3 regions of the Tepidibacter aestuarii genome follow, and region 3 is predicted to be linked to each of the others. Evidence: riboswitches for the same ligand, from Rfam matches in the RefSeq annotation. Region 3 holds a riboswitch; each other region holds the start of a gene.
The links. A riboswitch is a leader RNA that binds a small molecule or an ion and turns the genes downstream of it on or off. The one in region 3 is predicted to bind lysine.
Positions count from the first base shown of each region.

Region 1 (7,926 bases), 1.2 Mb from region 3:
TGAGAAGAAATATACTATACCTTCATCTCTAACTGGTAATATGCTAGACATTTCTGTATTCTCTACGTTTACGCAGTTAATAGATATGTCTACTTCTTTTCCATCATTAACTCTTAATACTTCATTTAAAACCTGAGTTGGATTTTTAGCATCTGCAACTACTATTTCATTGCAAAATCCAGTATAGTTGAGAAGATCTTTGCTTTTTTGATTTCTTACAAGCCCTATAACCTTTCCATTTTGACCAACAGCTTTTTTAGCTTCATAACAACAAAGTAATCCTGATTTTCCAGCAGCACCTAATATAAGTACCGTCTCTCCCTTTTTAGCTAATTTTCTAGTCTGTGCAGGTGCTCCAGCTACATCAAGAGCTGCAAGAGCTAGAGTTTCCTCCATATCATCTGGTAAGACTGAATATATGCCACTTTCAAACAATATAGCCTTTCCTTTTATTTCAACTCTATCTATTTCAGGCTTTATGTCTATAATTTCATCTATTTTAAGTGGAGTTAAAGAAAGTGAAACTAGTGTTGCTATTTTGTCCCCTTCTTTCAAATCTACTTTATCACTTACACTGTCCCCTATTTTTTCAACTCTTCCAATTAGCATTCCACCTGATCCTGTTACTGGATTTTGCATTTTTCCTTTTTCATTTACTATTTGAAGTATTCTAGATTTTATTTTTTCTACATTTCCTGAGCATTCTTCTTCTATTTGAGTAAAACTTGCAGAATCTATATTAAGAGCATCAACATCTATTAGTATCTCATTATCGTATATATTCATATCATTAGATATTCTATTTGCTGGTTGTGGCAAAACTTCTTTTGGCTCAATTACTCTGTGTGTTCCATATTTACATAATTTCATAGTTTATCCCCCTTTAATTTAGTTCATATATTTTAAATTTTCTGAAATTTTAAGATTCGCATCAGTTAATTCTTGTATTTGCTCAACTGTAATATCTTTATTTATCTCTTTTAATACAAGTCCCTCATTTGTAACCTCTATAACCCCATATTCAGTAACAATCAAATCAACTACTCCTTTTGCCGTAAATGGAAGACTACACTCTTTTAGTATTTTTGGCTTTCCTTTTGCTGTATGTATCATTGCCACTATAACTTTTTTTGCTCCTACTACTAAGTCCATAGCTCCACCCATACCAGGAACTAATTTCCCGGGAATTATCCAATTTGCAAGATTTCCTTTTTCATCAACCTGAAGAGCTCCTAAAACAGTAACATCTACATGTCCTCCTCTTATTAATCCAAACGACATAGAACTATCGAAGAATGCTCCTTCATTTAGTATAGAAACAAACTGTCCCCCTGCATTAGTTATATTCTCATCTATACCTTCATCTCTAACTAATCTTCCCATTCCAACCATTCCATTTTCAGATTGGAATGTAACATTAATATTATCAGGTATATAATTTACAACCTTAGTTGGAAGACCTATTCCTAAATTCACCAATTGTCCATCATTTAACTCCTTAGCTACTCTTTTCGCAATTATTTCCTTAGCTTCTTTTGGATCTATCATAAATCTATTCATCTCCTTTGACTATGTAATCAATCAAAACCCCTGGTGTCATTACTGATTCTTGATTTATCTCTCCTGTATCTACTAAAGACTGTGCTTCTACAATAACTTTATCTGAAGCCATGGCTATCATAGGATTAAAGTTTTTAGTAGTTCCTTTGTAATATGTATTCCCAAATTCATCTACGACACTTCCCTTAATCAGACCTATATCAGCCTTAAGAGGAAGCTCTAACAAATATTCTTTTTCATGTATATTTATTTTCTGCTTATTTTCTTCTACTAAAGTTCCAATCCCAGTCTCAGTAAGTACACCTCCAAGGCCAAACCCACCAGCTCTTATTCTTTCAATCAAAGTCCCCTGTGGAGATAATTCAACCTCCATTTTTCCCTCATTCATCAATCTTCCCGTTTCAGCATTAGTTCCTATATGAGATGCTATAACTTTTTTTACTTGATTATTAGCAATAAGTCTTCCAATCCCTTTGTCAACAAAACTTGTATCATTACCTATAATAGTCAAATCTTTTATATTCATATCTATTAATAGATCAATCAGTTTCTCTGGTGTTCCACATCCTAAGAATCCACCTATCATAATAGTAATTCCATCTTTGAATAAGCTTTTTAAAGAATCTACATCAACTACCTTATTCATATTCTCACCCCTTGAGTTTAAGTATTTTTCTAGCTTCATCACAAGAAGCTATCTCTCTTCCTAATACTTTAGATATTTTAACTGCCTTTTCAACTAACTCTGCATTTGACTTAGCTAAAACACCTTTTGATATGTACACATTATCTTCAAACCCAACTCTAACATGACCGCCTAAAAGTATTGATAGAGCTGCCATTTCAAATTCATATCTTCCAATTCCAGCAACAGTAAAAGTCGCATTTTTAGGTATACTTCCCTTTAAAAATAATAAATCTCTACAACTTGCACTTATTCCTCCATTAACTCCCATAACAAAGTTAAAATGCATATTGTCATCTATATATCCTTTCTTAAAAAGCCTTATAGCTGTATCTATCATACCTTTGTCAAATACTTCTATTTCAGGCTTTATATTAATCTCTTTCATTTTAATTGCAAACTCTTTAATCGTGTTTTCAGAATTTACAAATATATCGTCTCCTCCAAAATTACATGTTCCACAATCAAGTGTTGCCATTTCTGGATCCAAATATATAGGTTGAAGTCTTTCTTCATTACTCATACCAACTGCGCCACCAGTAGACGGTTGTATTATAACGTCTGGGCATCTATTTTTAATCTCATTTATACAAGCTCTAAATCTTTCTATATTTTGAGTTGGTTGTCCATTATCTTCTCTTACATGCAGATGTATTATACTGGCTCCAGCTTCATAAGCCCTTTGCGCTTCATCTCCTATCTCTTTAACAGTATACGGAACCGTAGGGTTATGAGCCTTTGTAACCTCTGCACCACATATAGCTGCAGTTATAATTAACTTATCCATATTTTACCTCCTTATCTTCTCTGCTTATCTTTTGGAACAACACAAGTTCCACTTGCTCTACACACAACTATAGGATCATCTAGTATATCTGCAGCAGAATCATTTATATCTGGTCTTTGAACTGCAACCTTTCTAGCTTCAAATATCATCTTTCTAGAAGAATTGCCTTCACTCACTATACGCCCATATGCCTCTATATAGTCACCCGCATAGACAGGTGCTAAAAACTCAACATTGTCATATGCTTTAAAAAGACCTTCATCTCCATCATTTCTAATCAAAAGTTCTGTAGCTACATCTCCAAATAGCTGAAGCATCTTTGCTCCATCAACTAAGTTTCCTCCATAATGTGCATCATGTAAGCTCATTCTAACTCTTATCAAAACATCCATAATTCATCCCCCTTTTTGTTTAAAAAATTTACTTTCTTTATAATTTACTTAGCGATAAAAAGCGTTGAAAATAATTATTTTCAACGCTTTAAAATAGTGCTAATTTACGCAATGAAAATCTTTATTCCCACCACATAAATAGCACATCATAATATAAATGACAGTTACAAAGCTATGCACTTTGTACCCAAGAACTCATTTAAGAACAAACAAATTCTTTCGGCAAGAAAACCATTCATCTTTAATATCAGAGGTTCTTCTCCTTAAAATTAAAAATTACCCTTTTTCCTGCGGCCTCTATTCATGCAAATAATTAAGTTTTTCCTTTACACTAATAAATATGATTAAATATCTATTTATATGCAAAAAAAATATGCTATCTAGAATCTAGATAGCATATTTTTGCTTAATTATTTGAACATGTTAGTTTTTCTTACACTTCTCCAATCTAAATCTCCTCTTTCAATAGCTTTTATAAATATCTCAGCACTTGCTAAGTTAGTAGCTACTGGAACATAATGTACATCGCACAACCTTATTAAAGCTTGTATATCTGGCTCATGAGGCTGAGACTCTAATGCATCTCTTAAAAATATAACTAAATCCATATCTTCTTCTGCAATTTTTGCACCGATTTGTTGGTCTCCTCCTAATGGCCCAGATAAAAATCTATTTACTTGAAGTCCAGATCCCTCTTGAATTCTAAGTCCTGTAGTTCCAGTAGCATACAAATTGTGTTTTTCTAATATATCTTTATATGCTATTGTAAAATTAACCATAGTTTCTTTTTTCCTGTCATGAGCTATTAAAGCTATATTCATATATATACACTTCCTTTAAAAGTTTATCTTTTTTCTTCTCATAGATACATTTAATACTATACCAAGAGCCATCATACTAGTAACCAAAGAACTCCCACCATAACTAACAAAAGGAAGAGTAACTCCAGTAACAGGCATAAGTCCTATAGCCATTCCTATATTTTGAATAATTTGATACAAGAACATAAATAATACGCCTATTGTTATTAAAGTTCCATAAAAATCCTTTGCATTCTTTGCTATTTTAAGTATTCTATTTAAAAACAAGGAAAACAACAGTGCTAATACAACTCCACCGATTAAGCCTAATTCTTCTCCTAATACAGCGAATATAAAATCTGTTTCCTGTACAGGAAGGAAATTATATTGATTTTGAGTTCCTTTAAAAAGACCTTTTCCAAATATCTTTCCAGATCCTATTGCTACCATAGACTGAATAACCTGATAATTTCCAGGGTATTTCGGATCCCCGGGATGTAAAAAAGCATCTATTCTAACTCTTTGATGCGGTTTTAAAAAATTATATACTATAGGTATAGATACTATAGCAGTAATGGACGTATAAGCTATTATCTTATAATTAAGTCCCGAAACAAATGTCATACCAAATATTATAGATATAAATACTATTGCAGTTCCTAAATCGGGTTGTTTTAAAATCAACAACAATATAGGTGCTGCATATGCGATTATAGGTAACAAATCTTTAAATGTGTTTAACTTATTTTTTTTATTTTCCAAAAATTTAGCAAAGCTTATTATAAACCCTAACTTAACTATTTCTGATGTTTGAATATCTATTGGTCCTAATTTAATCCATGAAGTAGCACCTGCATGAGACACCCCTAAACCGGGAATATAAACCGCTAATAGCAAAAATATATTGAACCCATATATATACTTATGGTATTTTCCTATATTATTATAGTCAAACAATAGCATAACAAATATTACAACCAAACCTATCACAAATGATAAAGCTTGCACTTTAAGCTGTCTAAAACTTCCTGAATCATTAACATGTGTTGCACTACTTATAATAACCATTCCTATTGAAAATATTGCTATTACAGTGGCAACTAATATCCAATCAATATCCTTAAACATTTTTAATTCTATCTTCAATGTCTTCACCTACTTAAAAAAATTAGTCTAGTCGCTGCGCGCTGACTCATGGCGCCAACAAATCTTCCGACTCTGTTGCTTAAAAATAGTTGCAAATGTAGTTATTTCACTAATGTTATACATAATTTGAAAATTATACAATTTTCTTGTCCATAAAAATATTATTGGGAAATCCTATACGGATTCCCCAATAATATTTTTATCTTATTCCTTCTTTTACTTTTCTTATCGGTATGTTTGCAACAAGTGCAGACATAGGAGCATCATCATCTGAATTTCTTGACTTTGCAACTCTAACCTCTAAGCCACTTTCATCAATTTCTATGTATTCAGATATAACATTTATAATGTCTCCTTTTATCATATCTAGAAATTTGGAAGAACAATCTACTCTATCATGAACCAGCACTAATTTAAGCCTTTCTTTTGCTACATTCTTGCTAGTCTTAGATTCATTTCCAAACATCTTAAATAAATCTAACAAAGCTTCCCCCCCTATCTAGCAATGCCAAATATTTTTTTCAACTTATTCATAAAAGAATCTTGTGTCTCCATACTTAAAAACGGAACTTGTTCACCCATTATTCTTTGACAAACATTTCTATACGCTTGTCCAGCTAATGATTTAGAATCAGTAACAGCAGGTTCCCCTTTATTAGTAGATATTATAACACTTTCATCATCAGGTATAACTCCCAATAAATCTATAGCTAATATATCTATTATATCTTCCATATCCATCATATCTCCGCGCTTAACCATCTCAAGTCTTATTCTGTTGATTATTAGTTCTGGATCATGTATTTCATTAGCCTCTAAAAGTCCTATTATTCTATCTGCATCTCTAACCGCAGACACTTCAGGAGTTGTAACTACTAATGCTCTATCTGCTCCAGCTATTGCATTTTTAAATCCTTGCTCAATTCCCGCAGGACAATCAATTAATGCATAATCAAATGATTCTTTTAATGAATCACAAAGCTTCTTCATCTGTTCTGGAGTTATGGCATTTTTATCTCTAGTTTGAGCAGCAGGTAAAAGATATAAATTTTCAAATCTCTTATCCTTTATAAGTGCTTGCTTTAACCTACAAGTCCCTTCAACTACATCTACAATATCATAAACAATTCTATTTTCAAGACCCATTACAACATCTAAATTTCTAAGACCAATATCAGCATCAACCACTACAGTTTTTTTACCAGAAAGGCTAAGAGCTGTTCCTAAGTTAGCACTAGTCGTAGTCTTTCCAACTCCACCTTTCCCTGATGTAATTACAATAACTTCACCCACAATACTACCCCCATTCGTGCATATTAACTATCTTTTATTTAAATATGGCTCTATTACTATGAAATTATCCTTTATAAAGGCTATTTCAGGATAATTAGGCTTTTGAAATTCTTCATCAGGAGCTATAGATATTAAATTATCAATCCTAAGTTGCATAGGATTTAAATCATATGCAACAACAAAGGCATCTTTATTTCCATTAGCGCCTGCATGAACAACTCCTCTTAAGCATCCCATTATAATGACATTACCATAAGCTACTATTTGAGCTCCTGGATTTACATCTCCTATAACAACTACATTTCCTTTAAACTCAATCTTCATTCCAGATCTTAAAGTAGTTTTAACAAATTTAGTTTGACCTTCATTTATTCCATCAAATATTGATTCTTCTTCCACAAATTCTATTTGAAATTTATTACTTATAACTTCTTTAAGCTCTATTTGCTGAAGATCTGTAATTGTATCACTATTGACAGAAGCTATTTTTGCTCCTATAAAAAATCTTCCAGCGCATTCAATTTTTTGCATTATTTCTTGTTTAACTGTTTCAAAGTCATCACAATTTTTTATATTTATGACTAAGCCTTTTTTACTTCCTTTAAATTCTACATTATCTCTTTTTAAATTTCTTTTATTTCCTTTAAATTCTATTACATCTCCTAAAGCCATATGATTTCCTCCAAAAGATTATATATTTTTATTATTCTTCAAAAACTATATAAATCCTTCTTTTTATCGTTTTAATTCTTCCTTTATATTTAGTTTTTCTTTAACGTCATAATCATCTTCATTCTTTGTAAGTCCAAAATACTCAACCATTATATCCCTAGCTACCGGAGCTGCATACCCTCCATGTCCACCTTGGAATATAAGTGATACAACAGCTATTTCAGGATCATCATAAGGTGCAAACGACACAAACCAAGCAAAGTTATCATAAGTGTCCTTAAATCTATTTATTTCATCATAAGTAAGACGTGGATTTAGCTTGTACAAAGCTTTTCTTATATAATAATCCTTGCTGTACTTACTATCTTCTGCTTTTTCATACTCATCTGCAAGAGCTAAAGCTTCCTGAGTGTTAACCCCATAACTTGACATATGAGAAATTAAATATTCAACTTCATCAGCAGTTGGAATTCTACCACTTTTTTGTGCAGTACCAGTTTTTGCCCCAACCTTAACAGGAAATTGACCAAATACCTTTTTCGCAGTTCCCTGCTGAGTAACTCTTAACATAGCCTTTTTAATTTCTTCCAA
Region 1 covers NZ_OW235315.1:2,361,172-2,369,097, forward strand. The annotation lists gene kdd (L-erythro-3,5-diaminohexanoate dehydrogenase) at 1-870, opposite strand, end outside; gene M2214_RS11690 (3-oxoacid CoA-transferase subunit B) at 889-1,548, opposite strand; gene M2214_RS11695 (3-oxoacid CoA-transferase subunit A) at 1,553-2,206, opposite strand; gene kce (3-keto-5-aminohexanoate cleavage enzyme) at 2,211-3,032, opposite strand; gene kal (3-aminobutyryl-CoA ammonia lyase) at 3,044-3,424, opposite strand; lysine riboswitch at 3,556-3,732, opposite strand; gene mgsA (methylglyoxal synthase) at 3,835-4,245, opposite strand; gene rodA (rod shape-determining protein RodA) at 4,261-5,352, opposite strand; gene minE (cell division topological specificity factor MinE) at 5,570-5,854, opposite strand; gene minD (septum site-determining protein MinD) at 5,866-6,663, opposite strand; gene minC (septum site-determining protein MinC) at 6,691-7,335, opposite strand; gene M2214_RS11735 (penicillin-binding transpeptidase domain-containing protein) at 7,399-7,926, opposite strand, start outside.
Region 1: linked by a shared signal. The riboswitch ahead of kal (3-aminobutyryl-CoA ammonia lyase) and the one ahead of lysA (diaminopimelate decarboxylase) in region 3 are both predicted to bind lysine.

Region 2 (7,926 bases), 1.1 Mb from region 3:
AGACCTAGTATTTTAGGAGAGTCTGCAATTGTAATGGATTATGATACTAGCAAAATTGTGTACGGCAAAAACATACATAAAAAAATGTATCCAGCTTCAACAACAAAGATTATGACCGCTCTCTTAACTCTTGAAAATTGTGATTTAAATGAAGTAGTGACTATAGATTATGATTTAGGATATATAGATGGTAGTTCCATTTATATTAAGCAAGGGGAATCATTTACAGTAGAAACGCTTTTAAGAGCTCTTCTTATTAAATCTGCAAATGATGCTGCTGTAGTTCTTGCTAATCATATTTCAGGCTCTACAGAAGAATTCGCAAAGCTTATGACAAAAAGAGCAGAAGAATTAGGCGCACGAAATACTCATTTTGTTAATCCTAATGGACTTCCAGATGAGAATCACTACACTAGCTCATACGATTTAGCTTTAATAGCAAAAGAATGTATGAAGTATGATAAATTTAGAGAGATAGTTAAATCTACATACATTAAAATTGCTGCAACTGAGCAGTATCCCTATGATAGAGTTTTCAAAAGTACAAATAAGTTTTTATGGGGAGTTAGAGGAGGAAATACAATAGAGTATAAGGGCTCTATTGTAGATATAAAGTATGATTTAATAGACGGAATAAAGACAGGCTATACGGATATTGCAGGAAAATGCTTAGTATCTAGTGGGGAAAAAGACGGATTCCGATTAATTTCAGTTGTATTAAAATCTGAAGGAAACGAAGTTTATAAAGATTCCAGAACTGTAATAGATTATGGATTCGACAATTATACAAAACACAATATTATAAGTAAAGATGCTGAACTTGGAAGTAAAAAAATTCTATTCACTAAAGAGAAGATCTTGAAATACAAAGCACAAGAAGATTTCGATATAGTTACTAAAAAAGATGAAAATATAGAGGATATAAAAACTAAAATAATGTTAAAAGAACCTCTTGAAATACCTATAAAAAAAGGTGACAATGTAGGAAAAATACAAATTTCAAGAAATGGCAAAGTAATATCTTCTGTTAACCTGGTTGCATTAGAAGATATAAACTCTATATTATTTAATGTAGACATAAATAAAATATTAAGAATATTATGGTCTGTAGTCAAAATAATGCTATTAATATCATTAGTAATTTTTTCTATAATGCTTTTGGTAAGATACATAAATAAAAGAAAAAAATAAGGTGTTGGGAATTCCCAGCACCTTATTTTTATCCAAATACTCTTTTAGTTATACTACATCCTGTGCAAGTAGCTGCTACACCACCTAAAGCTGTTTCTCTAAGCTCCATAGGAAGAGCTTTTCCTACTTTATACATAGATTCAACAACCTCATCAAATGGTATTATACTTTCAACTCCAGCAAGTCCCATTTCAGCAGATATTAATGCATTTGCAACTCCTATAGCATTTCTCTTTTGACATGGAGCCTCTACAAGTCCAGCTATCGGATCACATACAAGTCCCATTATATTCTTTAATGTAGTAGATGCTGCATGTATAGCTTGTCTTGGGCTACCTCCCATCATCTCAACTACACCAGCTGCTGCCATAGCTGCCGCTGCACCAGTTTCCGCTTGACATCCGCCTTCTGCTCCTGCAACAGTAGCATTTCTTGTTATTATAGCTCCTATAGCAGCTCCAGCAAATATTGCATTTAACATATCTTCATCGCTTAATCCGTATTCCTCAGCAACTGTTATTATAGCAGCAGGAAGTATTCCACACGACCCTGCTGTAGGTGCGGCAACGATAAGACCCATAGAAGCATTAACCTCTAAAACTCCCATAGCAGCACTTATAGCTTTTGACATTAAAGACCCACATACAGTTTTACTAGTTTCTAATCTATTTCTTATAAGCTTTGCTTCTCCGCCTATAAGACCTCCAACTGACTTTATATCTTCTGTTATACTCTTATTAATAGAATTTTTCATTATCTCTAAACTACGAGACATTCTTTCCATTATTTCTTCTCTAGTCTTTGAAGTTAAATCTATTTCTCTCTCTATACAAACTTCATATATTGTCTTATTTTGCTTCTCACATATATCTAATAATTCTTTACCATTAGTAAAATTCATAAATATCACCTTTTCCCTACAATATTTACATTTCTTCTATTATAAATGCATCCTGTATTAACTTATTATTAGACTTTATATCAACTATTACATTAGAATCAATTTTGTCATCAGCCTCTATTATAGTAAAAGCTTCATTTCCTTTTTCTTCTCTATATATACTCATAAATGCTATATTAATATTGTTGTCAGCAACACAATTAGTTATATGAGCTGCAGCTCCTGGTAAATCCCATTGTTTAACTACTAAAGTTGGATATGCTCCCGTAAATTGTATCGCTAATCCATTTAATTCAGTTATTTTTATATTTCCGCCTCCAATTGAAGCTCCCATAACTTCTACATTTCTATTATCATCAGTCTCTATTATAAACTTAACAGTATTAGGATGTTTATCATCTCCTAAATCTGTTGGAATCATTTCAAACTCTAATCCTCTTTCTTTAGCTATTTCAAATGATGTTTTTATTCTGTCATCATCCGGAGAAAATCCTAATATTCCTCCTACAAGAGCCTTATCAGTACCATGACCCTTATAAGTTTGAGCAAAAGATCCATGAAGTAAGAACTTTACTTTTTTAACACTTCCCCCTGCCATTTTTCTTGCCATACTTCCTAGCTTTGCAGCACCTGCTGTATGAGAACTTGAAGGTCCGATCATATTAGGCCCTACTACATCAAAAACACTATAGTCTTTCATTAGTTTCTCCTTTCAAATTACACAATATGATAGTTTAATTATTACAAATTAATTATACTACAAAAAATATCATTATACTATATTTTTTTTCAATATATTACACGCATTTTATTATTAATTTTATTATATTTTGTAATTTATTAATAATATTTTATATTTATAAATATAATAAATCGTTTTCCATACATTATTTTTTACTTTTTTACATCTACTTTATTCTTGATATAATAAAATAAGTTTTAAAAAATTATATTTTTCTATAATTTTTTATTCATCTTAAATAATTTACTTTTTATAGATTTTTAGATATTTTCCTATAAAACTTAGTTGTATTGAGAATATCGTTATATGAATAGTATTTCCATAGATAGTTTTGATAACTCACATATAATCTAAGAAAAAAACATTAAGTTATAAGTATAAAAAAAAGACTGTTAGCATTATAATGCTAACAGTCTTAAATTAAATATTTTATTATTTTACAACTGCTATAACTTCAATTTCAACTTTAACGTCTCTTGGAAGTCTAGCAACTTCTACACAAGCTCTAGCTGGCTTGTTTTCTCCGAAGTACTCAGCGTATACTTCGTTGATTTGTCCAAATTCATTCATATCTTTAATGAATACAGTACTCTTTACTACATCTGCAAAAGTAGCTCCTGCTTCAGCTAATATAGCTTTTACATTTTCTAATGATCTAGCAGTTTGCTCTTTAACTCCACCTTCAACTACTTCCATAGTAGCTGGGTCAAATGGAACTTGTCCAGATACGAATAATAAGTTTCCAGCCTTTACAGCTTGAGAATATGGTCCTATAGCCTTTGGTGCATTATCTGTATGAATTACTTGATTGTTCATGTTAAAACCCTCCTAAAAAAATCTTTGATTTATTTTAATTATACTATAAATTTATAATAATAAAAGGTAAATTTTAGTTTATATTATTTATTTTTAACTTTTACTTGGTATCCATTTTCTTCAACCTTAGATATTATATCTTTTATATGATCATTATCAAAAGTTTCAAGAACTATATCTACCTCTTGAGTTCCTAAAAGAACTTCATTACCCATTCTACTTTGGTTTATATGAAGTATATTAGCCTTAGTTTCAGCTATTAAGTTTATGAACTTTAACATTTCTCCACACTTATCTGGAAGTATAGTATTAAAGCATAATCTTCTTCCTTCTTTTTCTAATCCTTTATCTATTATTCTATAAAGCATATTTACATCTATGTTTCCGCCAGAAATTACTCCAACTACATTCTTATTAGTTTCTTTTACTTTACCACTCATTATAGCAGCTGTACAAACAGCACCAGCACCTTCGGCAACTATCTTATCTTTTTCTGTTAAGAAAAGAATTGCTTGAGCTATTTCTTCTTCAGTTACAGTTACTATTTCATCTACGAACTCTTCTATTATTTCAAAAGTTAAATCTCCAGGAGTCTTTACAGCTATACCATCAGCTATTGTTGGAGCTTTAAAGAATGTTGTAACTTCTCCAGCTTCTCTTGATGCCTTCATAGAACCTATATTTTCTGATTGAACACCTATTATCTTAACTTTTGGATTTAATGCTTTTGCAGCAACAGCAATACCAGATATTATACCGCCACCACCGATTGGCGCTAATATTATGTCAACGTTTTCAAGATCTTCAAATATTTCAAGCGCTATAGTTCCTTGTCCTGCTATAACGTATGGATCATTGAATGGGTGAAGGAATGTAGCTCCTGTTTCTTTTTGTATTTCTACAGCCTTTGCATAAGCATCATCATATACAAGTCCGTTTAATACAACTTCTGCTCCATAAGACTTAGTAGCAGCTACCTTTGCAAGTGGCGCAGTCGCAGGCATAGCTATAGTAGCTTTAATTCCATTCATCTTAGCTCCTAAAGCAACTCCTTGTGCATGGTTTCCTGCACTTGATGCTATAACTCCACATTGCTTTTCTTCTTCAGTTAAGTTAGCTATTTTATTAACAGCCCCTCTTATTTTGAAAGATCCTGTCTTTTGTAAGTTTTCTAATTTTAAAAATACTCTATTATTGCTCATATTACTAAGAGCTGTACATTCTAATAATTTAGTTTTAACTGCTATACCACTAATTGCTTCTCTTGCTTTTTTAACATCTTCTAAAGTAACTTTCGCCATTATTATCACTCCTTAAGTTAATTATTCCACAACATGTATTTTACATCGTATTTTGCTAAAAATCAACAAGAAAATCGTTTTCACAATTTTATAATTTATCGAACTATTATATTCCAAATAAAAAACACTGTTGTTCACAGGAACTGGACAGTGTTTTTCGTTTTTTTATAGTCTTTTCACACTAGTTTTAGCCGGTTTAAATTTCATTATTTTACGTTTTTATTATATTTTTATATGCAATTTTTTATCAAATCATTGTAGTCTTGTCTCTTGCAAACAAGCTTGTATTCGCCCTTATTTACGAATACAACACCAGGTATTAGAGCCATATTATAGTTACTTGCCATAGAATATCCATAAGCTCCTGTAGACATTATTGTCAACAAATCTCCCTCATTAACTTTAGGAAGATCGACATCCCTTATCAATATATCTCCACTTTCACAACACTTTCCACATACAGTAACTTTTTCAACAAATCTATCTTCAACCCTGTTAGTCAATGCAACCTCATACTCTGCCTTATAAAGAGCAGGTCTTATATTATCCGTCATTCCTCCATCTACAGATACATATTTTCTAACTCCTTTTATATTTTTTATAGCTCCAACCTCGTAAATAGTAACACCAGAATTAGCTATAATAGATCTTCCTGGTTCTATTATTATTCTTGGCATTTTTATATTCATATTGATCGCATTTGATTCTGTAGAATTTAATATAGTATCTGTATAATTTCTTATATCTGTTGGATTTGTATCTTCATTATAATAAACTCCAAATCCACCTCCTATATCAAATTCTTCTATAGTATAATTAAAAATTTCCTTAATCTCTTTTATTATATTCATCATAACATTAGATAAGTTTATGTAAGTCTCAACCTCACATATTTGAGACCCAACGTGACAATGAATACCTAAAAGATTTATATTTTTATATTCTAAACAGTTTCTAACAGCTCCTAAATAATCTTTTTCATTCATACTGAATCCAAATTTTGTATCTATAACACCAGTTTTTATATATTCATGTGTATTAGAATCAACACCTGGTGATATCCTAATCAACACATTTATTTTTTTATTTTTTTGACCCGCTATTTCATCTATCATTTTAAGTTCTGTAAAATTATCTACAACAAACCTTCCAACTCCATAATCAATTCCCATAACTATCTCATTTTTACTTTTGTTATTTCCATGGAAAATAATATTTTTCATAGGAAAGCCTGAGTATTTAGCTACATATAATTCTCCTCCAGATACTACATCTAAATAAGCACCTTCTTCTTTTAATATAGAACACATATATGGTGTTAAAAAAGCCTTGCCCGCATATGCTACTATATTTTTACCTGAACATTCAAAGTTTTGCTTGAATTTTCTTATGTTGTTTCTTACTAACTCTTCATCATATACATATAAAGGAGTTTTGAACTCTTTAGCTATATCAGATAACTTAAAATCATGTATATACATCTCATTTTCTTTAACATTGTAATTTCCAAATAACCTCATCTAAATCACACCCCTATTTTTTGAGTATAAATAAAAAACAGCCTAAGCACCCCAAAGGAATGCTCAAGCTGTTTTAATATACTCAAACAAAACCTCTGTAGCTCTCCATCGAAACCGATGACAGCTGCATACATATTTTGCATACAGCCAGAAAAATGACTTTGCATATCATTTATCTTCGGCCACAATTCCTTTCGTCTTACTTCAAAGCTTGCCAGCTCCATAAAACTAATATTAATTGCGGCTCCTCTACCTTAGGTTATTAATATTTTATTTTTTTAAAATTGTATCACAATTAAGTCACAATGTCCAACTTTTTTTATTTTACAACTATATTAACTAATTTTTTAGGAACAGCTATAACTTTAACTATTTCCTTGCCTTCAGTAAGTTCTTTTATTTTTTCATCTGCTAATGCCTTTTCTTGCATTTCTTCTCTTGTAACATTAGCACTTAAGTTTAACTTACCTCTAACCTTACCATTAATTTGAACAACAACTTCTATCTCATCCTTAACAAGAGCAGTTTCATCATACTCAGGCCATGATATTTCTGATGCACTTCCTTCTTTTCCTATAATACTCCAAAGTTGTTCTCCAACGTGTGGTGTAAATGGTGAGATTATAGTTACTATAGCTTCTATACCTTCTTTTAGTATACCTTCTTTTCTATTTTCATTTTCTTTATACTTGTACATCTCATTAACAAGCTCCATAAGAGCAGATATTGCAGTATTGAATCCAAATTTACCAGATATGTCATCAGTAACTTTTTTGATTGTAGAATGTATAACAAATCTAGCTTGTTTATCTTCTTTAGATAAATTTTCAAGATTAGTCTCTGCATTTACACAATCCTTTAACTCTTCTACTAATCTAAATACTCTATTTATAAATCTATAACATCCTTCTACACCTTGTTCAGACCAATCTAAATCTCTCTCAGGAGGTGCAGCAAATAATACGAATAATCTAGCAGTATCCGCTCCATATTTTTCAATTATCTCTAAAGGACTAACTACATTACCTTTAGACTTTGACATTTTAGCTCCTTCTTTTAATACCATTCCTTGAGTTAATAAGTTCTTAAATGGCTCATCAAAATCTACCATATCTAAATCCTTTAAAACCTTAACGAAGAATCTTGAGTAAAGCAGGTGAAGTATAGCGTGTTCTACTCCTCCTATATATTGGTCAACAGGCATCCACTTTTGTACTAGCTCTTTATCGAAAGCTTCATTTTCATTTCTAGCATCTATATATCTTAAGAAATACCAAGATGAATCTATGAATGTATCCATAGTATCCATTTCTCTTCTAGCTGGCTTTGAGCATTTAGGACACGTTGTATTCATAAAGCTTTCAGAAGTTATTAAAGGAGATTGTCCTTTTCCTGTAAATTCAACATCAGTTGGTAATTCAACAGGTAGATTCTCTCTTTCAACAGGAACAGTTC
Region 2 covers NZ_OW235315.1:2,284,948-2,292,873, forward strand. The annotation lists gene M2214_RS11320 (D-alanyl-D-alanine carboxypeptidase family protein) at 1-1,191, shown strand, start outside; gene sdaAA (L-serine ammonia-lyase, iron-sulfur-dependent, subunit alpha) at 1,220-2,092, opposite strand; gene sdaAB (L-serine ammonia-lyase, iron-sulfur-dependent subunit beta) at 2,118-2,792, opposite strand; gene M2214_RS11335 (RidA family protein) at 3,267-3,650, opposite strand; gene ilvA (threonine ammonia-lyase) at 3,734-4,951, opposite strand; gene lysA (diaminopimelate decarboxylase) at 5,182-6,471, opposite strand; lysine riboswitch at 6,562-6,731, opposite strand; gene leuS (leucine--tRNA ligase) at 6,791-7,926, opposite strand, start outside.
Region 2: linked by a shared signal. The riboswitch ahead of lysA (diaminopimelate decarboxylase) and the one ahead of lysA (diaminopimelate decarboxylase) in region 3 are both predicted to bind lysine.

Region 3 (7,926 bases):
ATATCTATTATTTGAATAATCTATTTCATCTTTAATTTTTAAAAATTCCATTATAATCCCTACCTTTTTATAATTTATTGAATATTAAAAAGCCATATAGGTATATACCTACATGGCTTTTTAATATTGTGAAGAATTATATTAAACCATCATAGATATAAATCCTATATTTTTTGTAACATAACTAGGACTTGTATCTATGAACTATTTTTAGCTCATTATTACAAATCCTCAAATCTATGATGATGTCTTAAATTTAAATTTGATTTTACTAAAACTAAATTCTTCATGTTAAGTACCCCTTTCATAATTTCGCTTTATCACTTTATCACGCTAAACCGTTAAATTGTTATTCATATTATAACACCTTAATAAATTTTGCACAACTATTTTTTTACATAAACCAAAACTTTCCTTAATGCTAATGCATGGCTCATGTCGCCAACGAGTCCTAACAGGCTCTGTTGCTTAAATATAAAAATAACCTTAGACATTTAAGTCTAAGGTTATTTTTAATGATGCAAATTAAATTTTTATCCTCTTAAATCTTCCATTAGTTTTGTTTTTTCTTTTGTTTTATCATCTTTCATTTTTACTATTTTAGCAGGAGATCCTGCTACAACTGCACCTTCAGGTACATCACTAGTTACAACAGCACCAGCTGCAACAACAGCTTCTTTACCTATTTTTACTCCTTCAAGTATTACTGCATTAGCTCCAATTACTACATCATCTCCTATAATAACAGGAGTTGCAGAAGGAGGCTCAAGTACTCCTGCAACAACAGCTCCAGCTCCAAGATGAACATTTTTACCTATAGTTCCTCTTGCACCTACAACAGCATTCATATCTATCATTGTTCCTTCTCCGATTTCTGCTCCTATGTTTAGAACTGCTCCCATCATTATAACTGCATTTTTTCCAATAGAAACCATATCCCTTATAACAGCACCCGGCTCAATTCTAGCTTCTTCATATAAATAATTATACATAGGTATAGCTGAATTCCTTCTATCAAATTCCATATGATATTCTATTATATTTTCTTTATTATCTTCTAGTATATTTTTTACAACATCATGTTCTCCAATAAGTATATAAGAATTATCATCTCCAAATATTTTTACATTTTCACAACCTTGAAAGTTTATTTTACCTTTTAAATAAACTTTTACAGGTGTTTTCTTCGTGGAACTTTTTATAAATTTTGCTATTTCATACGGGTCTGTCAATTTCATCATTTGTAAAGTACCTCCTAATTGTCTTATGATCTACAAACTTACTACATCCTTCATATTGTAATATCCATTTTCTTTATTCACAATAAATTTAGCTGCTTTTAGTGAACCTTGTGCAAATATTTCTTTTGATAAAGCTATATGATTAAGTTCTACTATTTCATCTTTTCCAGCAAATACTACAGAGTGGTCTCCTGCTATAGTTCCACCTCTTACTGCATGTATTCCTATTTCATTTTCTTTTCTTTTCGCATTTTTACCATGTCTTCCATAATTAAATTCATTATTTAAAACCTTTTGTATTTCACTAGCTATCATTAAAGCAGTCCCACTAGGAGCATCTACTTTCTTATTATGATGTTTTTCAATTATCTCTATATCAAAATTAGTTAAAGCCTTAGCTGAAATTTCTACCAGCTTTAATATTAAATTCACTCCAATTGACATATTAGAGCTGTGGAATACAGAAACTTCTTTAGATGTTTCTTCTATCATATTAAGCTCTTCATCACTATACCCAGTAGTAGCAATAACTAAAGGAGTTTTTGTACTTTTAGAATAAGATATTAAATCTTTTAAACTTTCAGGTTTTGAAAAATCAATAACAACATCTGCTTTTTCTTTTACATCTACTATATTAGAGTATATAGGATAATTTATATTATCATTTTTGTATTTAGATACTCCTGCAACTAATTCAAAATCATCATCTTCCATTATTAAATCTGTCAAAACTTTTCCCATTTTTCCAAGAGAACCATTAACTATAACTTTAATCATTTGATCCTCCTAATTTAAATCCATAATTTATCAATTCTTTCTTTAGTACTTCTAAGTTATCAGAACTCATTTCAACAAGTGGAAGTCTAAGAGTTCCCATTTCAAATCCCAATAAATTCATAGCAGTTTTAATAGGAATAGGGTTTACTTCTATAAATAAAGCATCTATTAAACTTTTCATATCAAGTTGTAATTTTCTAGATCCTTCTATATCTCCATCAAAGTATTTAGCTACTAAATCATGAGTATCTTTAGGACATATATTAGCAACTACCGAAATCACACCAATTCCACCTAAAGATAATAAAGGTAGAATCATATCGTCATTTCCAGAGTATATTCCAAAACCTTCTGGGCAAACCCTTGCCATTTCAGCAACTTGAGATATATCTCCGCTTGCTTCTTTAACTGCTACTATATTTTCAATTTTAGCAATTTGAGCAAGTGTTGAAGGATTTATATTAACGCCTGTTCTTCCTGGTACATTATAAACTATAATAGGTATATTTACTGAATTTGCAATGGCTTCAAAGTGGGCTATAAGTCCCTTCTGAGTAGCTTTATTATAGTATGGAGTTATAACTAAAAGACCATCAACTCCATACTCTTCAGCTTTTTTGCTTAAATGTATTGAATGAGTTGTACTATTTGATCCCGTTCCTGCTATTATAGGAATTCTTTTATTTGTTTTTTTAACTACAAATTTTATAGTTGCTAATTGTTCTTCATCAGTCATTGTAGATGCTTCACCAGTAGTACCACATACAATTAAAGCATCTGTTTTTTCTTTTATATGGTATTCAATAATTTCTTCTAACTTGTTAAAATCTATATTTCCATCTTTAAAAGGAGTAACTAAAGCAACACCAGAACCTTTAAATAACATTAAAATCACCCTTTCTATACTAAATTATATTTTACTAAAAGCTCAGCTATTTGAACTGTATTAGTTGCAGCACCTTTTCTTATGTTATCAGCAACTACCCACATGTTAATCCCATTGTTTACACTAAAATCTCTTCTGATTCTTCCAACATATACTTCATCTTTTCCTTCAACATCTGTTGCTAGAGGATATTTATTTTCTTTTAGATTATCAACAACAACTACTCCTTCAGTATTTTTCAAAGTATTAAATACTTCTTCAACTTCAAATTCTTTTTCAAATTCTACATTAACAGATTCACTATGACTATATAACACTGGAACTCTTACTGTTGTAGCAGTTATTTTAAGATCATAATCATTTAATATTTTCTTAGTTTCATCTATCATTTTCATTTCTTCTTTTGTATATCCATTATCCATAAATACATCTATATGAGGTAGAGCATTATACGCTATAGGATGAGGGTATAGTTTATTTTCATTTCCTTTTAAGCCTTCTTCTAAATCCATAATGCCTCTGACTCCAGATCCAGAAACAGCTTGATATGTTGAGTAAACTATTCTTTTGATTTTAAATTTATCATGTAATGCTTTTAAAGGTACTACCGCTTGAATAGTTGAACAGTTAGGATTTGCTATTATTCCATTATGTTTTTTGACATCTTCCGGATTAACTTCAGGAACCACTAGTGGAATATCTTTATCCATTCTCCAAGCACTACTATTATCTACTACAACCACTCCTTTTTCTTTAGCTATTGGAGCATATTTTTTACTAAGTTCTCCTCCAGCAGAAAATAAAGCAATATCTATATCTTTATCAAAAGAACTCTCACTTAATTCTTCAATTATGTAATCTTTTCCTTTAAAATTAACAGTATTGCCAGCTGATCTTTTTGATGCCATTAAATATAGATTTTCTATAGGAAAATCTCTTTCTTCTAAAACTTTCAAAAATGTTCTTCCTACCATTCCAGTAGCTCCAACTACAGCAACATTTACTTTTTTCATTTTTATTCCCCCTCTTACAATTTTATTTAACTATATAATTATGGCTATTAGCCTCTAATTCCATAAAATCATTTTCTATTACTTATAACTTTAAAATTAAAATATATTACTTTTCAAAAGTAACAATTTTATTTTATAAATCAAATTCTTTTGCTATTACAGTTATTGCTTTTCCCTTGTCACTTGAATTTATAGTATAAGATATGCTTATCTCAGAAGTTGTAACTTGCTTAAATTCAATATCATTATCTGCAAATATTTTAAACATCTTAGCTGCAACTCCTGATTGATTCATCATGCCTATTCCAACAACAGATATCTTAGTTATACTAGCCTCCTCAGATATTTCTATATCTTTCATTTCTTTTTTCAATTCATTTATTACATCATGAATAATATATATATCATCTTTAGATGTTGTAAAAGAAACATTTACATATCCATCATTAGGTGCTGTTTGACTTATCATATCTACATTAACATTACTTTGTGATAATTTGTCAAATATAGTTGCTATATTTTTACAATTATATAAAACATTATTAATAGTAATCATCAAAACATCATCAGTAGTCGTAAGACCTGTTATTACTTTTTGCTCCATATTTTCATCATACTCCTTTATATAAGTTCCTCTTTTATTTCCTTTATTCAGTGCTACATAAATAGGTATATTATACTTAAATCCAATTTCAACTGCTCTTGTCTCCATTACTCCAGCTCCTAAGCTTGACAATTCCATCATCTCCTCATAACTTATATAGTCTAATTTTTTAGCATTCGAATAAGATCTAGGGTCAACAGCATAAATTCCCTCTACATCAGTATATATTTCGCAAGTACAATTAAGTTTAGCAGCTAAAGCAACCGCTGTAGTATCTGATCCGCCTCTTCCTAAAGTAGTTATATCACCATTTTCGTTTATACCTTGAAAACCCGCTACAACAACTATTTTTCCCTCTTTTAAATGTTTTTTTATAATATCAATATTAATTTCTGCAACACGATTTTTAGTATGCAGTCCTTCTGTTTTTATTCCTGCTTGAAAACCAGTTAGTGATATTGAATTGTATCCTTGTTCCTTAAATATCATTGATAGTAATGAAATAGACACTTGTTCTCCTGTAGACATAAGCATATCTAACTCTCTCTTGCATGGATTTTGTGAAATTTCTTTAGCCATTTCAACAAGTCTATCAGTACTTTTGCCCATAGCAGAAACTACAACTACTACATCATTTCCTTTTTCTCTTTGATCTATCACTCTTTTTGCAATATCTTTCATTCTATCTATACTTCCTACAGAAGTTCCACCGTATTTCTGAACTATTGTAGCCATATTAATTGCCCCCTTTAATATTTAAAATAATATATCATTTCTAATAAGATCTTCATACGTTTCTCTTTTAACAGCAAGTCTTGATTCTCCACCTTTAACAAATACTACTGCCGGCTTTAAAATTCTATTGTAATTGCTGGACATGCTGTAATTATATGCACCTGTGCTTAGAACAGCTAATACATCATTTCTTTGAACTTTTGGTAGTTTAATATTTTTTATTATAATATCCCCAGATTCACAACATTTTCCTGCAACAGTATATGTTTTTCCATGTTCAAAATTCATTTTATTAGCAACAACAGCTTCATACTTAGCATTATATAAAGCTGTTCTTGGATTATCAGTCATACCTCCATCAACAAATATATACTCCTTACCTGAATATGTTTTTTTAGTTCCTCCTATTTTATAAAGTGTAGTTCCTGCATTAGCAACTATTGCTCGTCCTGGTTCTATCATTACCTTTGGAATTTTTACACCAATTTTTTGTGTTACGTCTTTTATTAGTAAAAGCATATTATTAAGACACTTTTTTATATCAATTTGATCATCTTCATCAGTATAGCGTACTCCAAACCCTCCACCTAAATTTAATTCTTCAGTAGTAAAATTACTCTTATCTTTTATTTCTTTTATAAATTCAAACATAGCTAAAACACTTGAATAAAATGACTGCTCCTCAAAAATTTGAGAACCTATATGACAATGAAATCCCTTTAAATTGACTCTATCACTCATTTGAAATTTATTTATTACAAAATGAATATCATCACTAAATATTGATTCACCAAACTTTGAATCATTTTTAGAAGTCTGAATATACTCATGGGTATATGCTTCTATTCCTGGATTTACTCTTAATAATACATCTATTTTTTTATCTAATTCTTCACATAAGCTCTCTAATAAGTCTAATTCTTGTCTATTATCTACTATTATTCTACCTACACCTGATTTAATAGCTAAAGTTAATTCTTCTTCTGTTTTGTTATTTCCATGCATATATATTTTATTTGGAGGAAAATTTGCTTTTAACGCAGTATATAGTTCTCCACCAGATACAACATCTAAACATAACCCTTCAGCTTTTATAATTTTACATATAGCTAAATTTAAAAATGCTTTAGAAGCATATATTACTTCAGTATTAATTCCTTTCAACGAAAAACTTTTATTAAATAATTTGCAATTATCCCTAACTAACTCTTCATCTACTACATATAGTGGAGTTCCATACTCTTTAGCTAAATCAACTACATCACAATTTCCTATTTCAAAATTTCCCATATCATTTATATTCATTGTTCCAAATAATTTCATTATAACGTCACCTCTCTTATATATGTTTTCATTTTTCATGCTTTTTTATAAATAAAAAAAACAGTCATGAGCAAAAGGTACTCATGACTGTTTTATACAAAATCAAAGTATATTTTATATAAAAACAATAATTCCTTTTGCCCCAATATGATAAGTCCTCCTTTAGAAAATTGGGCTATTTTCTAAAGACAGTACTATGCTTATTCAACATAGTCCCAATACATAAATTCTATGTATTTCGGCGGTTGGACCTTTCCAATCTATAACATTTATATGCTGTACTCTTTACAACCGCGGCCTCTATATCATATTGTTTATATTTTTTATTTTTAAATGTAATAATTCCTTGTATATAAAAAAGCAGTTATGAGCAAAAGGCACTCATAACTGCTTTATACAAAACTAAAATACTGTTTTATACAAAAACATCTATTCCTTTTGCCCCAACATGATAAGTCCTCCTTTAGAAAATTGGGCTATTTTCTAAAGACAGTACTATGTTTATTCAACATAGTCCCAATACATAGGATTTATTCATCTATGTATTTCGGCGGTTGGACCTTTCCTGTATATATCTATCATATGCAGTACTAATTGCAACCGCGGCCTCTATATCATATTGTTTATATTTTTTTTTATTTTCTGATTAATTGTTTAAAAGAATTCTAACAGATATTATACTGAGAGTCAACAATATTTTTAAAAATAAAGTTTTAAATTTTAGTATCATCAGAAATGAACCACTGAAAAAATGCATTTAATAAAGTTGTTAGAAGTAAATATGTCAGCTATTTAAGTAAAAGTGGAAACAAAAATAATTTATCAAAACTTGGGGACTATGATAAATAAATGTGTTATAATGTGCATAAAATAAATTAAGGTTATATTATACAAAAGGGCAGAAATAATTTACTTGTTCAAATAAAAAAATGAAAGGTGATATAATGAGGAAAAAAAGATATTTTCAAAATCACTATAAATATGATAAAAATAATAATACTTATTTAATACAAGTGTCTCTTGATGATTATGATGATGTATATGATGATTGGGACCCTTCACCTTTTAAGAAAAGAGATATTGAAGACGAATTTAATGATTTTGTAGTAAATTCATCAGAGGATATACCTTTAAGTTTCAATATCCAAATTATTCTTTATTTACCTGAGTCTAAAAAAGATCCAAAGAAAGAAGTAGCTTTATTATCAGCCTATAAAAATTATTACAGCTATGCACTCGATAGACTTGTAAAGAGCAAATCCAATCTTAACAAAAAAACTTTATCGTATTTATTTCTTTCTATTTCATTTCTTAGTATGGGTTATTTTTTTATTAAAGATATACAAA
Region 3 covers NZ_OW235315.1:1,208,154-1,216,079, reverse strand. The annotation lists gene M2214_RS05875 (ATP phosphoribosyltransferase regulatory subunit) at 1-51, opposite strand, end outside; gene dapD (2,3,4,5-tetrahydropyridine-2,6-dicarboxylate N-acetyltransferase) at 534-1,241, opposite strand; gene dapB (4-hydroxy-tetrahydrodipicolinate reductase) at 1,272-2,018, opposite strand; gene dapA (4-hydroxy-tetrahydrodipicolinate synthase) at 2,011-2,904, opposite strand; gene M2214_RS05855 (aspartate-semialdehyde dehydrogenase) at 2,919-3,917, opposite strand; gene M2214_RS05850 (aspartate kinase) at 4,051-5,256, opposite strand; gene lysA (diaminopimelate decarboxylase) at 5,278-6,618, opposite strand; lysine riboswitch at 6,725-6,890, opposite strand; lysine riboswitch at 7,026-7,199, opposite strand; gene M2214_RS05840 (hypothetical protein) at 7,509-7,926, shown strand, end outside.